One region of the Bacillus cereus group sp. RP43 genome, then DNA from elsewhere that is predicted to be linked to it. Evidence: a T-box and tRNA genes for the amino acid it is inferred to sense, from the RefSeq annotation. Region 1 holds a T-box; the other holds one or more tRNA genes.

Region 1 (8,418 bases):
GCCACATGAATATTGGTTCATAATTACAGGTGAGAGTGATAGATCCGGTATCGATGGTGGATTAATGAAATCCCCTGATGGTGCTACTAGGACGACTAATTCTATTGAAGTATCTTCAGTTGATGAGTACATAAATAAAGTTATTGAAAATGGTGGACAAGTAGTTGTACCTAAAACTGCTATTCCTAATATGGGCTACTTTGCTTATTGTATAGATAATCAAGGGCTTCTTTTTGGAGTATGTGAAGAAAATATTGAAGCGTAAAAAATTAAGGGCTTTTGAGAGTACTTTGTTTATTGAACGATATTGAATGATGTTTTCAATTAAAGGTTATAATTATTAAAAATCTTTTTGTATAAAATTTTCAAAAGGATTCTTTTTGCTTTTCACATATTGTGAGTTATTTAGGCATTATTAATCAAACTTATATCGGTATATTATCTATGAAAAAAGTAAATAAATGATGTTATATTCAACGGTTAATCTATTGACTGCTAGACAGTTTGATGTGAAAAGGAAAAGAGGACCAATTGTTTTCTAATAAACATGTAATTAAGTGAAGACGTCATATACCCTTTCATGTTAATATATTTAAGTTATAATAGGAGGCTTACCCTTTTGTATTGTACGGTAGAAGCAGTGTGAGCTTGAAATTTTTTATGAAAAGGATGTGCCTAACTTGCGTATAAATAAATTTATTAGTGAAGCTGGAAAAGCGTCTCGACGTGGAGCAGATAAGTTAATTAATGAAAGAAGAGTAATTATTAACGGTAAGGTTGCAAAAATTGGTGACCAAGTAAATCCAGGTGATGACGTACGAGTAAATGGAGAGCAACTTCGTATTGCTCGAGACCATGTGTATATCGCTTTAAATAAACCAGTAGGTATTACATGTACAAGTGAAAAAGCCGTAAAAGGTAACATTATCGATTTAGTGAATCATCCTTTACGAATTAATCACATCGGACGTCTCGACAAAGACTCAGACGGTTTAATTTTGTTAACGAATGATGGCGATATCGTTAATGAGATTTTACGTGCTGAAAACAAACATGAGAAAGAATATATCGTTTCAGTAGATAAGCCGATTACACCGGAGTTTTTAGAGAAAATGGCAGCAGGTGTTAAAATTTTAGATACAAAAACGCTTCCTTGTGAGATTACACAGTTATCAAAATATGAGTTCCAAATTATTTTAACACAAGGGTTGAATCGTCAAATTCGCCGTATGTGTGAAGCTTTAGGTTATCAAGTATACACGTTAAAACGTACGAGAATTATGAATATTGAGTTGAATAATTTACCAGTCGGACAGTGGAGAGATTTATCGAAAAAAGAGAAAAAACGCCTATTTTCAGACTTGAATTACGAACCACAAGATTGGTAAAAAAGAGAAGTGGAAACCAAAAAATGTTTTTGGTTTCTTTTTTTTGAATAAAAAATATATTTTTAACACTTGTAAAAATAAAATGAATAGGATATAGTAAATAACAATTAATGGATGTACTTATAAAAGCAAAGAAAAGGACACGAGTTATTTTAAACGGTTATACAGAGAAGGAAGGAAAGCTGAGAACTTCCTAACGCAGAAAAATAACTTACCACCTTAGAGCTGCACTGGGGAAATCAAGTAACTAGTGCCGTGTAAACGACGTTACCGTAAAAGAAGCCATTATGTTTTTTGTGATGGGAATCTGGGTGGAACCACGAATATAAGCATATTCGTCCCTATTTATTAGGGATGAATATGCTTTTTTATATTTAATTTCATAATAAGCGAAGAAAAGGACACGAGTTATTTTAAACGGTTATACAGAGAAGGAAGTAGAGCTGAGAACTTCCTAACGCAGAAAAATAACTTACCACCTTAGAGCTGCACTGGGGAAATCAAGTAACTAGTGCCGTGTAAGCGACGTTACCGTAAAAGAAGCCATTGTATGTTTACGATGGGAATCTGGGTGGAACCACGGGTAAAAGCACACTCGTCCCTATTTTAGGGATGAGTGTGCTTTTTATTATGAAATGGAGAGATGAAAAATGAAAGAACAGATGATTGAAATTAAATTTCCAGATGGTAGTGTTAAAGAATTTGCGAAAGGAATTACTTTAGAAGAAATCGCTGGGGCAATTAGTAGTAGCTTGAAAAAGAAAGCAGTCGCAGGAAAAGTTAATGAGCAGTCTTTTGATTTACGCCGAAACATTGAAGAGAATGCAGAAGTAGAAATTATTACTATTGATTCAAATGAAGGTGTAGAAATTGCAAGACACTCTGCGGCACATATTTTAGCGCAAGCTGTGAAAAGAATTTATGGTGACGTGAAGCTTGGAGTAGGACCAGTTATTGAGAATGGATTTTATTATGATATGAATCTTCCAAGTAGTGTAAACGTAGAAGATTTACCAAAAATCGAAAAAGAAATGAAAAATATTATAAAAGAAAATATAAATATAGAGCGAATAGAGGTTTCTCGAGAAGAAGCAGCAAAACTGTTTCAAGAAATGAATGATCACTTGAAATTAGAGCTTTTAGAAGCAATTCCTAATGAGGAAAGTGTAACACTATATAAACAAGGTGAATTTGTAGATTTATGTAGAGGACCACATTTACCATCTACAGGTTATTTGAAAGCATTCCAATTAACTCACGTTTCAGGTGCATATTGGCGAGGAGATAGTAACAATCAAGTGCTTCAGCGTATTTATGGTGTTGCATTCTCTTCTCAAAAAGAATTAGAAGAGTATTTACATTTTGTTGAAGAAGCAGCAAAAAGAAATCATCGTAAGTTAGGTAGTGAATTAGAGTTATTTATGTTTTCTGAAGAGGCTCCAGGAATGCCGTTTTACTTGCCGAAAGGACAGATTATCCGCAATGAATTAGAAGCATTTTTAAGAGAAATTCAAAAAGAGTACAATTATCAAGAAGTGCGTACTCCATTTATGATGAATCAAGAATTATGGGAGAAGTCAGGACACTGGGGACATTATAAAGATAATATGTATTTCTCTGAAGTAGACAAAAAAAGTTTCGCATTAAAACCGATGAATTGCCCAGGACATATGCTTATGTTTAAAAATAAATTGCATTCTTATCGCGAATTACCGATTCGCATGTGTGAATTCGGTCAAGTACATCGACATGAATTTAGCGGGGCTTTAAACGGGTTATTAAGAGTTCGTACTTTCTGCCAAGATGATGCTCATTTATTTGTAACACCAGAACAAATTGAAGATGAAATCAAATCCGTAATGGCCCAGATTGATTACGTATATAAAACTTTTGGATTCGAATATGAAGTAGAACTTTCTACTCGTCCAGAAGATTCAATGGGTGATGATAAATTATGGGAGCAAGCGGAAGCGGCATTAGCAAATGTATTACAAGCATTAAATTATAAATATAGATTAAATGAAGGTGACGGTGCATTTTACGGACCAAAAATTGATTTCCACATTAAAGATGCTTTAAATAGAAGTCATCAATGCGGAACAATTCAGCTTGATTTCCAAATGCCAGAGAAATTTGATTTAAATTATATAGATGAAAATAATGAAAAAAGAAAACCGGTTGTCATTCACCGAGCAGTTTTAGGGTCTTTAGACCGTTTCTTAGCAATATTAATTGAACACTTTGGAGGTGCGTTCCCAGTATGGGTGGCACCAGTTCAAGTGAAAGTAATTCCAGTTTCAAATGCAGTGCATGAACAATATGCAAATAGGATTGCAGATAAATTAGCACAAGCCGGAATTCGTGTCGAACGAGATATACGAGATGAAAAGTTAGGATATAAAATTAGAGAAGCGCAAATGCAAAAAGTTCCGTATGTTCTTGTTATTGGGGATAAGGAAATGGAAAGCGAAGCTGTAAATGTACGGAAATATGGTGAAGAGAAGTCAGAAGTTGTTGAACTAGATGCGTTTGTGGAAAGTATGAAGGAGGAAATAAAAAATAGGAAATAGAGATTGATAATAAAACACACCATTAATATGTAATGCTGAAGTTAAAATAATTAAAGATATATTAAATAACAATAATAAACGTAGAGAAGGGATAGCTTAATTGCTATCCCTTCATCTTAATTTCACAATCTAATCCCATTGGTTGAAGAAAGTTGTTATCTGTTTTTATCCCGCTATTTGCGGGCAGTAAGACTCCACCTCAAAATTCAGCTGGAGCAAAGAAGTTAGGTGGGAGTCGGGCTACCCGTAAAAGCCCGATTGGTGAAGGCTAATAATCAGTGGGGGATGAACAAAATCCCCACTGATTAAAGTTTCACTTTATTGAGTGTATTCGTCGCTTTTGTACTCCAAAATATCACCTGGTTGACAATCTAAAATCTTACATATCGCTTCTAATGTTGAAAAACGAACCGCTTTTGCTTTCCCATTTTTCAGAATGGAAAGATTCGCCATCGTAATCCCGACCCTCTCCGAAAGCTCCGTTACGCTCATTTTTCGTTTTGCTAACATCACATCAATATTAATAATAATTGCCATATCCTCCACCTCAGACCGTTAAATCATTTTCTGATTTTATATTAATAGCTTCTTGTAAAAGTCTTTGGAGAACAGCAGCAAAAACGGCGATCACCATAGAGGCGAAAATGATGGTCAATCCGATTGGTATGAAACTTGGAGGATCAATTTTTTTCGCCATGAGATAGTAGAGTGGCATACCTAGCAAGTACAAGGTACTGATCGTGATGGCACAGTATTTTATATTCTTTAAAGCCTTTACCGATAATTCCGAGAACGCTTGGTTCTTATCAATATAGCTTAAAAGTTTAAAAGCCTGATACAGAGCAAAGTAAAAAGGTATCGCTACCGCGTACATATCGATTAAAACGAGAGATTTCATATAAGCGATATCTGGATACAATTCTCCAGCAAAACTCCCGATCTTAGGCACCAAAAATATACACAATGCAAGAACTGGGATTCCTATAAAAATAATAGCTAGCTTTAAAAAAAGTGTCGTAACTTGTTTCATAAAAAGCACCTCGCTTATGTAATAACAACATGATTTTATCATAGGATTTATTGTTTTACAATAAAATTATATTGTTTTTTATTATGTGATTATTGTTATTAAAATACCCTTTTAATTTTAACAAAATAAAAAGCATTTCTCATTACAAAGAAATGCTTTTATGAAGTTGTGTGTTTTCTTGTTTACCTTACAAAAATGTAAGGTAAATGTAAGGGAAATCGAAGGAACGAGTTTTAGAAAAGTGAGAATATGAAAGAGGAAATAGGTTCATTCTACTTATGTATCTAATTTTGTTAGAAAAATTTAAAAAAACTTAAGGATTTACGTGAGAAAAAGATAAGAAATATGTGAGAAATTAATTTTATACAAAAGGGATGGAGTGAAAGAGATGTCAACAAACGTAGTTACTGTAGAACGTGTAGAAAAAACGTATGGGAAAAGAAATGAGAATCAGTCAAAAGCATTAAGGGGTGTTTCATTAAGTATTAAAGAAGGGGAGTTTGTAGGGATTATGGGTCCTTCTGGATCTGGAAAAACGACATTACTAAATGTGATTAGTACACTTGATCAAGCGACAGGTGGCAGTGTAACAATAGCGGGTACAAATATTACTTCTATGAAGGGTAATGCATTATCAGATTTTCGTTCTCAAAAATTAGGATTTATTTTTCAAGACTTTAATCTACTAGAAAATTTATCAATTTATGAAAATATCGCTTTACCACTCTCCCTGCAAGGCGTACCGTCAAGTGAGATTACTGGAAAAGTAAATGAAGTAGCAAAGAAATTAGGGATTACTGAAATTTTAACAAAATATCCGACTGCTGTTTCTGGTGGGCAAAAGCAAAGAACAGCGGCAGCACGAGCTTTAGTACATAATCCGGCAATCGTATTAGCAGATGAACCGACAGGGGCACTTGATAGTAAAAATGCAAAAAGTTTATTAGAAGCGATGCAAGATTTACATGAAAATCACAATGTAAGTATTTTAATGGTCACACATGATGCGTTTAGTGCAAGTTACTGTGAGCGTATTTTATTCATTCAAGATGGTCTTCTTTATAAAGAGTTAAAGCGTCAAGGGACTCGAGAAAATTTCTATCAAGACATTTTAGGTGTGCTTGCTCATATGGGCTCAGCTGCTGAGTCGAAGTAGGGGGCGAGACTATGTTATTCAAATTATCACGTCATAGTATGAAAAAAATGTTAAAGGATTATATGGTTTTACTTATTGGTCTCGTTATTAGTATTAGTATTTTCTACATGTTCCAAACGATGGCGATGAATAGTGAATTTACAAAAGATAATAGCCTTATTAGTAGTATTAGGCTCGTATTCTGGGTAGGTGCAATATTACTTTCTTTCATAACTGTATTTTATATTATATATGCCAATTCTTTTTTACTTACATTAAGAAGAAAAGAACTAGGTATGTACATGATGCTTGGAGCGAAAAAGAAAAAAGTAGCGCAATTATTATTTATTGAGACTTTTGGTATGGGGATTGTCAGTATTATTATCGGTATTTTAGTAGGAATAGTACTCGCTAGTGTAGCAGGAAATTTTTTAATGAATGGAATGGAAATTTCAGCAAAAGGTAATTATGCATCTGTATACACACCAGCTATATTGGTTACATCTATATTCTTCTTAATATTATTTTTCATTACTGGTTTAATGAATAGTTTCCGATTATTACGTAAAACAGAATTAGAGTTAATACGTGAAGATGAAACGCAAGATGAAGTGAAGAAAAGTAAAACTCGAATTGTTATTATGACAGTACTAGGTGTGTTACTTGTAAGTACAGGATATTATTTTATGATAAATATAAAAATGTTCGCTGAACTAGGATTTATAATAGCGACAATCGTTACAACATTAGGGACTTATTTCATTTTTAGCTCATTACTCCCATTTTTCGTGATGAAAATTAAGGGGAATAAAAAACGAAATGAAACGGGCTTAAATAGTTTTACTTATGCACAGTTACGTTTTCGAGTAACTAGTTTATCGAGAGTACTGGGTACTGTAGCGATGTTAATTGCATTAGGTGCAGGTGCGATGACAGCAGGTATGGCGTTTCAAAAGAACGTAGGTATTATGACAGACTTCTCACGTGTATATGATGTCGTAATTCATGATCCAAATGATCAAGATAAAGCTGCATTAAAAGAAATGGAAATTGTTGAAGAAAGCAAGTACAAGTATAAAGTAGATGGAGAAGCGGTTTATTATTTACGTAACGACTTAACTGAAAAACCACCACTTATTTCAGATCATTTTGATACAAAAACTTTAAAAGAACCTGCTCGTAAACGTGTAGCTGAACCTTTAACTGAACCTGTATATTCTGCTTTGGACGCTCCCGAAGTAGCGAATAAGCTTCCTCGTATGCCAAAAGATTGGGAAGATGCGGTTGTAAGAGAAATACAAATTACACATAATCAATTTAACGGAAAGCCTGTAAGAATTGCTGATGAAGAGCATTATAAAGGAATTCAAGGAACAGAACATACTGTGACATTAGCAAAAGTAGATGATATGAAAAAATATAAACCGTTGTTGATCGAAATAGACAAGAGACAAAAAGAACAAATTGAAAAAACAACAGGTGCAAAAGTAGACTTATTTACGAAAATGACAATTTATCAGTTTATGAACAGTTTTATGAGCGGAACAATGTTTATGGGATTTTTCCTTGGAATTGCCTTTTTAGCAATGATGGCAAGTTCCCTTATGTTCAAAATATTAACGGGTGCTTCTCGTGATGTACGACGTTATGAAATGTTACGAAAAATCGGTGTTAGACGTAGTATGTTAACAAAAAGTATATATAAAGAAATATCATATTTATTTATCTTCCCAGCAATCATTGGTATTTCCCACGTTTTAGTAGGGCTTAATTTATTCAGCTTTATATTAGTTGACCCGTTTGTGAAAGTGTGGGTGCCAATAGGAATATTTTTAGTCATTTATTTCATCTATTACTGGATTACTGTTCAACTTTATAAAGGTATGGTAATGCCAAAAGAAGAAGTAGCAAAATAGTTTAAGAAAAGAGTCCTTGTTTTGAAAACAAGGACTCTTTTTATTTGTAATACATTGTGACCAAGCCTTCCTATGATTAATATATTGAAAATTAAAAAATATTAAGGGTTTATATAGAGGAAAGTTAAGAAGTGTATGGGATATTAAGAATGTACAAAAAATCAAGATGAAATTGGAAAGTGCAATTGATGTATATTGATATTTTTTGGGGGTAGTTTTACAGAACTAAATTGATATTCTTATAAATTTAAAAGAAAGGAAACGTCTTATGAAGAAGATAAAAAAATTAGTAAAACGTATTGCAGTCACTATTATACTATTAATAATTATGGCGTTAGTATTTCCTACATGGACCTCGCAAATAAAGGGGAAAAACAGT
Region 2 (8,418 bases), 2.4 Mb from region 1:
CACACGGCACTCACGTAGCAGGTATTGTTTCTGCTCAAAAGAAAAACAAATCAGATTCAGCAGTAAAAGGTGTTGCACCTGACATTGAACTATATAACTATCGTGTACTCGGTCCATATGGAAGTGGAGATAGTTCAGGTATTATCGCTGCAATTGACAAATCCATTTCTGACGGTATGAACGTTATTAACTTATCGTTAGGTGACGATAGCAACAATCCGCTTGATCCAACGTCTATCGCTGTCAATAATGCGATGCTTTCCGGCGTGGTTACAGTCGTTGCTGCTGGGAACTCTGGACCAAATCCATCAACACTCGGATCACCAGGCGCTTCTCCATTTGCTATTACGGTTGGAGCAAGCGATAGCTCTATTTCCTTACCAAAACTATCAAGTCACGCTGGACAATTACAATTCCCTAACTTGATTTTATTTGGCAAAAATTTCACTGATAGAATAGAAGATTTCAAAGGACAATCTTTACCTATTGAATCTGTAGGAATCGGTACACCTGACGAGTTTAGTAAAAAGGATGTAAAAGGAAAAATCGCTCTCGTTGCACGTGGTACGACCTCATTTGATGAAAAAATTGCTAATGCAAAACAAGCAGGTGCAAAAGCCGTTATTATTTATAACAATGTAGATGGAGAAATTCCTTTCTATGTTGGTGAAAGCACAAAATACATTCCAGCATTCCGCCTAACGAAAGAAGACGGTGAAAAACTAAAAGCTCAAATTGAACAAGGGAACACATCCTTTACTTTTGACGAACTCAGTTATATTCAAACAGAAGGCGATCATCTTGCAGACTTTAGCTCCCGCGGTCCTGTTACAGCAAATGATGACATTAAACCTGATATTACAGCACCTGGTGTTGCTGTCCTTTCAACAGTACCTGAATATATTAATGATCCAGAAGAGGGCGAAAACTATGACGTTTCCTATGAGCGTATGCAAGGAACATCCATGGCTTCTCCTCATATCGCTGGCGTTGCTGCACTTATTTTACAAGAACACCCAGAATACTCTCCATTTGATGTAAAAGCGTCTCTCATGAACACTGCTGATGATTTAAAAGAAAAATATTCCGTGTATGAAGTTGGAGCTGGGCTAGTAGATGCTTACAACGCCGTTCATACGGAAACAAGTTTTAAAGTATTAGATACGACACAAACTGTTGTAAATGATGAAGTGATTGAAGTACCTGAAGAAACTGGATCCATTGCATTCGGTAAGTTTTATCAAAAAGACGGCGAAGCTCTTGAACAAAAACGAAATATAAAAGTAGCTAATTATAATAAACAAGAGAAAAAAGAATTTAAAACAGAAATTTCTTATACACCAGCCTCTTCCACTATTAACGATGCTACCGCAAATGGGGTAAAAGTTTCTGTTCCTGAAACAATTACTCTTGATGCTGGAAAATCAGATGAAATTGAAGCGAAAATTAATGTTCCAGCTGGTGTGAAACAAGGCCGATATGAAGGATATATTCATATTACAAATACGAAAAATAAAGAAGAAACATATCAAATTCCATTTTCTATTCGCGTATCAGAACCTGGTATTGAAAATGCGCTATTATCAAGAAAAGCAATTTCAACTGATACATCTAAATTTAACCCATACGGCGAATCATATGTTCACGGGGCATTCCAATTAAACAGCCCACTTGAAACGTTAGACCTTATCGTGAAAGATTCAAAAACAAATAAAGCTCTCGGCTTCATTGGAACATTAAACACTAGTGGTCTAAAAACTGATGTGTATTACTACCTAGACTCATTCTTTAACGGAAAAGTGTATCCTTTTACAAATGATCCAGCGAAACCAATTGGTGATGAGAAAATCAATTTACCAGAAGGAGACTACACAATTGAGTTTGTCGGCTATGATAAAGCTGGGAAAGCACGTGTGAAAGGTGATTATGTCATAATTGATAATACACCACCTGAAGTGAAGTTAACTGGATTAAAACCTGGTATTTATGAATTAAATGAAGAAAACTATACAGTAGAAGACGGTAAAAAGGCACTATGGATTAAAGGAAATGTGTACGATTCGAACGTTGACTACTTAAAAGGAAAAGGATTAAACATTACGCAAGAAGCGAATGGGGTTATGTACTATGACTATTCTCCATACTTGCATAAGTTTTTACCTATCAATGCAAATGGTGACTTTAAAGTTGGCATTACTCCTGAATCCTTTAAAGTGGAAGGACCAATGAACACAGGCGTATATATTTTCGATTATGCAACTGCAGGTCCTGACTATCCAAACGGTGTAAATAACTATTGGTTTATCCCGCAAGGAGCTCAATATGCGAAAACTAGTTATGATAAAAAAGAAGTATACAAAAATGATGAACTTACTGTAACCCTAAATGCGAAACACGTAAAACAATTTGTTGCTGGGGAATTTAACGTAAAATTCCTAGAAAAGAACTTCAAATTTGCAAATGCGAAATTGAATCCTGCTTTTGAAAAACTCCTTTCTGAAAAAGGGGTAACGGCAAAAGTAAATGAGCCGAAACTAGAGGCAGGTTCTCTTACAGTTGGCGGTGCTATCGATGACAAAAACTTCGCTGGATTAGATGGTGATTTCCCATTCATTGATGTAACGTTCAAAGTAGAAAATGATGAGTTTTATGAAGCAAATGCTCAGTTAGATTCATCAGTGTTTGCTTACTGGAAACATGATGAAACAGAGCCAAATAGAATGCGTGTCCTTCAAGATCAAACATTCTCAGTTATGTCCCTAAACTCACTAGTAGAAGGAAATATTAAACCTGGTGCATTCTTAAATGAGCGTGGATATTTAGATGAAAAGCTCGATTATACAAAGCTTGGTGTAAAAGTATATGCAACTGATTCTTACCGTCATAAGTTTGAAGGCTCACTAGATAAATACGGATACTTCAAACTGAATGGACTTCCTGTTAATAATCGGGACTATAATTTATACGTAGAAGTACCAGGGCATTTAACAAGCCGTCTAACAACAAAATTAGGTACTGAAAAAGATGGTAAGCTTTTTGGCCAATATTATTATGCACGACCTGACGAAAACCTTGCCGGCGATGTAAATGGTGATAAAGTAATCGATATGAAAGATGCTGAAATTATCGCTAGCAACTATGGTAAAAAAGGACTAACTGTAAAAGACGGTGACCTTAACAAAGACGGTATTGTCGACGAAACAGATATTCGTTTCGTTGAAAAGAACTTCTTGAAAAAAGGTCCAGATGCATCTAAATCACAAACACCTGTTGAAAAATCAAAAAGCGGTACACTTGCAGATATTTTAACGAAATTAGGATTAACGCCTAAAAAATAATAATAAAGAGCACTCTATATAAAGTAGAGTGCTCTTTTCTATAAACAACCCTTATCCAGCAAAAGGGGTATATTGGGGATATACAAGGGAAACCGGAAAAGGAATTTATATTAAATTATATATAAATTCAGAGGTAGGAAGCAGTTTCCCGCCTCTGAATTATTTAGCAATTATTATAGTACTGGTGCCATTGTTTCTTTTAATACTTTTACGGAATGAGCGAATTTCACTTTTTCTTCTTCGTTTAATTCAAGTTCTACGATTTCACGTACACCTTCGCGGTTAATAACAGCTGGAACACCTACGTAAGCATCTTTCTCACCATATTGACCTTCAAGGTATGCAGATACAGTTAATACGCTGTTCTCGTTGCTTAAGATCGCTTTAGTTACACGAAGTAGTGACATACCGATTCCGTAGTAAGTTGCACCTTTACGCTCGATAATGTGGTAAGCTGCATCGCGTACATTTTCAAAGATTTTATCTAAATCTTCTTGGTTATACTGTTCGTTGTTCGCTAAGATTGTTTCTAGTTTTTGTACACCTACAGTAGCGTGGCTCCATACTGGAAGTTCAGTGTCACCATGCTCACCAACGATGTAAGCATGAACGTTACGTGGATCTACATCTAAGTAGTCACCTAACATGTAACGGAAACGAGCAGAGTCTAAAGTTGTACCAGAACCAATTACGCGCTCTTTTGGCAAGCCAGATTCTTTCCAAGTTACGTAAGTTAAAATATCAACTGGGTTTGTTGCGATTAAGAAGATTCCATCGAATCCGCTATCCATAATACCGCGAACGATTTGTTTAAAGATTTTTGTATTTTTCTCAACTAAGTCTAAACGAGTTTCGCCTGGCTTTTGTGGTAATCCAGCAGTGATAACAACTAAATCTGCATCTTTACAATCTGCATAGCTACCGCTCCAAACTTTTGTTGCTGCTGGAGAGAATGGTACCGCATGGCTTAAGTCCATTGCTTCCCCTTCTGCTTTTGCTTCATTTACATCTACCAGTACGAATTCTTCAGCTACACCTTGGTTGATCATTGAGTAAGCATAACTACAACCTACAGCTCCTGTTCCTACTAATACTACGCGATTGATACCTTTTTTCATGTTAATTTCCCCTTTCAATTGTTTACATCTATTTTTTTTATTATTGTTTAAGTAATTAATTAAAATACTAATTTAATGTTGTTTAACTTCTTTACATTCATATTGTAGCACGGATTATTGTGAATTAATTCACAAATTATGACCTATTTGTGAACTTTTTCACATAGAGTGTAAAGTTATTAGAATGCGGGTGAAATCCATCTCAATGGAGGCGTTTTCTTTAGATTGTGAAAGAAGGGATTAGATGTTCTTTGGTAAGTGAAATTACATTAACGATTTTCCCAATATATCTATCATAACTTTAAATATATCAACGATTCGACAAGGGATATCGATTTATCAAAAAAACTCGACAATAATAACAACATCAAAGAGCTGGCTCCAATAGATCACCTATTGAAAGACAGCTTCTTCTATATTATTTATCCCGCTATTTGCCGGGCAGTAAGACTCCCACCTCAAAATTTGGCTGGAGCGAAGAAGTTAGGTGGGAGTCCGGCTGTCCGTAAACGCCCGATTGGTGAAGGCTAATAATCAGTGGGGGATGAACAAAACCCCCACTGATTAAAGTTTCACTTTATTTTCCGCAGTAGCCCCTAATACAGCAGCCTGCACATAATTCTTATCATTTAACTTTTGTAAATCCGCAGCAATACTTTTAGAGGTTTCTATAAGGAGTCACCATACATTGCCATCAACTTAAGAAATTGGCATTTCCCCATATCGAAAAAAATGAGCTGAATTATTATAAATAACTCTGGAAAGATAAAATTTTCATTTTGGGAATACTTCAAAATATTAGCCTGATGGACATAGGTATCACCACATGTCCATGGATTAAAGAAAGAGCCCATTATTAAACTGTACCCTACTCTTTGGGTCGGAAGAGGTGCTATAGATGAATGTAAAGACATATAGGGCTCAAGTATTTTCTTGGTCTAAGGAGGCCAAAGTAGAAATAGTAGAACTCATTTCCGCCGGCATAGGTATGGCCGGACCTGTTCTGTTCGCTACAGTTCTAGGCTATCCTGCTCTTGGTTTTGCTGCATCGGTCGGCAGTTTGGCAGTCAGTAGCGTGAAAGTCGGTTCGAGTTTTATAAATCACGGGAAAAAGTTGGCATCAGCACTGATATCAGTAGTGCTCGCTGCGATTGCTGCTGTTCTCTCTTTCGGACATGGCTATCTGACATTTGGATTCTTGATCCTGCTGGTAAGCCTTGCTGCGTTAATTGGCGGATATAGTCGTGCTTTGGCGGTGTCAACAACAAGCTTTGTCATATTCCTGATTATCATCCTCAACATGGTCGGCCAGACGGAGTACCGGATGGAACTAATTTTTTCAATCTTAGCAGGGGCGATTTGGACCGTCAGTATCAGCTTGGTGCTAGGCATCTGGGTACACCGTTGTTTTAAATCATCGCTGGATGGAGCTGTGAAAGGGCCAAAATCGAAAAAAATCATTCTATGGCGGAATTCTCTTGCACACCTATCCGGTTGGCAATTCTCAATCAGGCTCGCATTATGTCTAGGTATAGCTGAGGGATTGCGAATACTTTGGCCCGAGCACCACTTCTATTGGATTGCAATTACCGTAGCGATCCTTACTCAGCGGAAAATAGAACTCTTTCCAATCAAAACAACACAACGAGTGCTTGGTACAGTAATCGGCGTGATTGTTGCGAGCTTGCTTCTCGCAACTAGTCTACCAATTTTGGGGTTAGTTATAAGTATCGGGCTATTCGCAGGTGTTCGACCTCTTCTAAAGGTTCGAAATTATCTTGTATACTCTGCAACCATGATCCCGCTCATTATTTTGATCATGGAGGCCGGCAAGCCGTTTCAGTTTATCATTCTGTTCGACCGTGTATTTGCAACCCTTATCGGTGCAGTCATCGTGATTGCAGTGAACTTGATATTCAGTAGAGCGATGGCGAAATTAGTGTAAAAGTGGTTATCTAGCGAAAGATGCTTTAATATTTCGGGTATCCAATCGCTTATTTTCAACGAATTCGTATTTTAGATGCAACGATTTTCCAAGTGCCAAAGCATTTAGCTAGTGTGTACCCAGGGGCAGGTGGTTGCGCCCAAACAGCGGGCATAAAAATTCAATTAGAATATGCTTTACATAGTGGACAGTTTTTAAATGTTCAAATAGAGTCCTGAGCTTAAAAGACGTGTACGGGTTGGTTTAAATAAAGGCGAAGCACAACATGCACTTGCTCGAGCTGTATTCAAAAAAAAAGCAGACTATCCAAAGTCTACTTTTACACAACAAAAAAGAGATAGCAGATTATGCTATCTCTTTTAGTATGACCCGTACGGGATTCGAACCCGTGTTACCGCCGTGAAAGGGCGGTGTCTTAACCACTTGACCAACGGGCCAAAATCTGGCAGAGAAGAAGGGATTCGAACCCTCGCACCGCGTTCGCGATCTACTCCCTTAGCAGGGGAGCCCCTTGAGCCACTTGGGTACTTCTCTATAATATGGCTCCGCAGGTAGGACTCGAACCTACGACCGATCGGTTAACAGCCGATAGCTCTACCACTGAGCTACTGCGGAATAATTATGGTGGGCCTAAATGGACTCGAACCATCGACCTCACGCTTATCAGGCGTGCGCTCTAACCAGCTGAGCTATAGGCCCATAAAAAGCGGGTGAAGAGAATCGAACTCTCGACCAGAGCTTGGAAGGCTCTTGTTTTACCACTAAACTACACCCGCATTAAATTAAAAATGGTGAGCCATGAAGGATTCGAACCTTCGACCCTCTGATTAAAAGTCAGATGCTCTACCAACTGAGCTAATGGCTCATTTTGAAAGTGGTGCCGGCTAGAGGACTTGAACCCCCAACCTACTGATTACAAGTCAGTTGCTCTACCAATTGAGCTAAGCCGGCTTGCGATTTCAAAATGGTGGCTCGGGACGGAATCGAACCGCCGACACGAGGATTTTCAGTCCTCTGCTCTACCGACTGAGCTACCGAGCCTTTATGTAAAAAAAATGGCGGTCCCGACCGGGGTCGAACCGGCGATCTCCTGCGTGACAGGCAGGCATGTTAACCACTACACCACGGGACCATTTGGTTGCGGGGACAGGATTTGAACCTGCGACCTTCGGGTTATGAGCCCGACGAGCTACCGTACTGCTCCACCCCGCGATGATATAATATTTAATTTAGAAAAAATGGAGGAGGTAGAGGGATTCGAACCCCCGCGCGACTCTCGCCGCCTGTCGGTTTTCAAGACCGATCCCTTCAGCCGAACTTGGGTATACCTCCGAGATATGAACTTTGAGTGGTGGACCTTGTAGGACTCGAACCTACGACCGGACGGTTATGAGCCGTCTGCTCTAACCAGCTGAGCTAAAGGTCCTTTATGGTAGCGGCGGAGGGGATCGAACCCCCGACCTCACGGGTATGAACCGTACGCTCTAGCCAGCTGAGCTACACCGCCATAAGTTATATTCAAATAAGTGGAGCCTAGCGGGATCGAACCGCTGACCTCCTGCGTGCAAGGCAGGCGCTCTCCCAGCTGAGCTAAGGCCCCATATGTTGAAATATCGGGAAGACAGGATTTGAACCTGCGACCCCCTGGTCCCAAACCAGGTGCTCTACCAAGCTGAGCCACTTCCCGTTAATAAAAACGCGCCCGAGAGGAGTCGAACCCCTAACCTCTTGATCCGTAGTCAAACGCTCTATCCAATTGAGCTACGGGCGCATATGGTGCCGAGGGCGGGGGTCGAACCCGCACGGTGGTCACCCACCGCAGGATTTTAAGTCCTGTGCGTCTGCCTGTTCCGCCACCCCGGCATGTCATATTGAAAATTGGAGCGGAAGACGGGATTCGAACCCGCGACCCCAACCTTGGCAAGGTTGTATTCTACCACTGAACTACTTCCGCAAGACATGTATGAGTTATTTTATTAAAAGTGCGGGTGAAGGGAGTCGAACCCCCACGCCAAAG

What was found. The T-box of region 1 lies ahead of thrS (threonine--tRNA ligase). A T-box ahead of a tRNA ligase gene usually reads a tRNA of that ligase, here a tRNA-Thr.
Region 2: it encodes a tRNA-Thr, which carries the amino acid that the T-box ahead of thrS (threonine--tRNA ligase) is inferred to sense. The anticodon was not compared.

Annotation. Positions count from the first base shown of each region.
Region 1 covers NZ_JARVHQ010000001.1:2,911,806-2,920,223, reverse strand. The annotation lists gene QCI75_RS15300 (VOC family protein) at 1-265, shown strand, start outside; gene QCI75_RS15295 (pseudouridine synthase) at 681-1,388, shown strand; T-box leader at 1,511-1,734, shown strand; T-box leader at 1,772-1,994, shown strand; gene thrS (threonine--tRNA ligase) at 2,039-3,958, shown strand; gene QCI75_RS15285 (helix-turn-helix domain-containing protein) at 4,277-4,495, opposite strand; gene QCI75_RS15280 (DUF2975 domain-containing protein) at 4,506-4,988, opposite strand; gene QCI75_RS15275 (ABC transporter ATP-binding protein) at 5,377-6,144, shown strand; gene QCI75_RS15270 (ABC transporter permease) at 6,156-8,039, shown strand; gene QCI75_RS15265 (alpha/beta hydrolase) at 8,308-8,418, shown strand, end outside.
Region 2 covers NZ_JARVHQ010000001.1:558,553-566,970, reverse strand. The annotation lists gene QCI75_RS02955 (S8 family serine peptidase) at 1-3,338, shown strand, start outside; gene QCI75_RS02950 (L-lactate dehydrogenase) at 3,512-4,456, opposite strand; gene QCI75_RS02945 (FUSC family protein) at 5,355-6,401, shown strand; partial or broken gene QCI75_RS02940 (transposase) at 6,446-6,610, shown strand; partial or broken gene QCI75_RS30505 (hypothetical protein) at 6,612-6,690, shown strand; tRNA gene QCI75_RS02930 (tRNA-Glu) at 6,767-6,838, opposite strand; tRNA gene QCI75_RS02925 (tRNA-Ser) at 6,845-6,935, opposite strand; tRNA gene QCI75_RS02920 (tRNA-Asn) at 6,942-7,016, opposite strand; tRNA gene QCI75_RS02915 (tRNA-Ile) at 7,024-7,100, opposite strand; tRNA gene QCI75_RS02910 (tRNA-Gly) at 7,107-7,177, opposite strand; tRNA gene QCI75_RS02905 (tRNA-Lys) at 7,191-7,266, opposite strand; tRNA gene QCI75_RS02900 (tRNA-Thr) at 7,277-7,352, opposite strand; tRNA gene QCI75_RS02895 (tRNA-Phe) at 7,367-7,442, opposite strand; tRNA gene QCI75_RS02890 (tRNA-Asp) at 7,458-7,533, opposite strand; tRNA gene QCI75_RS02885 (tRNA-Met) at 7,537-7,613, opposite strand; tRNA gene QCI75_RS02880 (tRNA-Ser) at 7,641-7,733, opposite strand; tRNA gene QCI75_RS02875 (tRNA-Ile) at 7,751-7,827, opposite strand; tRNA gene QCI75_RS02870 (tRNA-Met) at 7,832-7,908, opposite strand; tRNA gene QCI75_RS02865 (tRNA-Ala) at 7,929-8,001, opposite strand; tRNA gene QCI75_RS02860 (tRNA-Pro) at 8,015-8,088, opposite strand; tRNA gene QCI75_RS02855 (tRNA-Arg) at 8,099-8,172, opposite strand; tRNA gene QCI75_RS02850 (tRNA-Leu) at 8,176-8,264, opposite strand; tRNA gene QCI75_RS02845 (tRNA-Gly) at 8,281-8,355, opposite strand; tRNA gene QCI75_RS02840 (tRNA-Leu) at 8,385-8,418, opposite strand, start outside.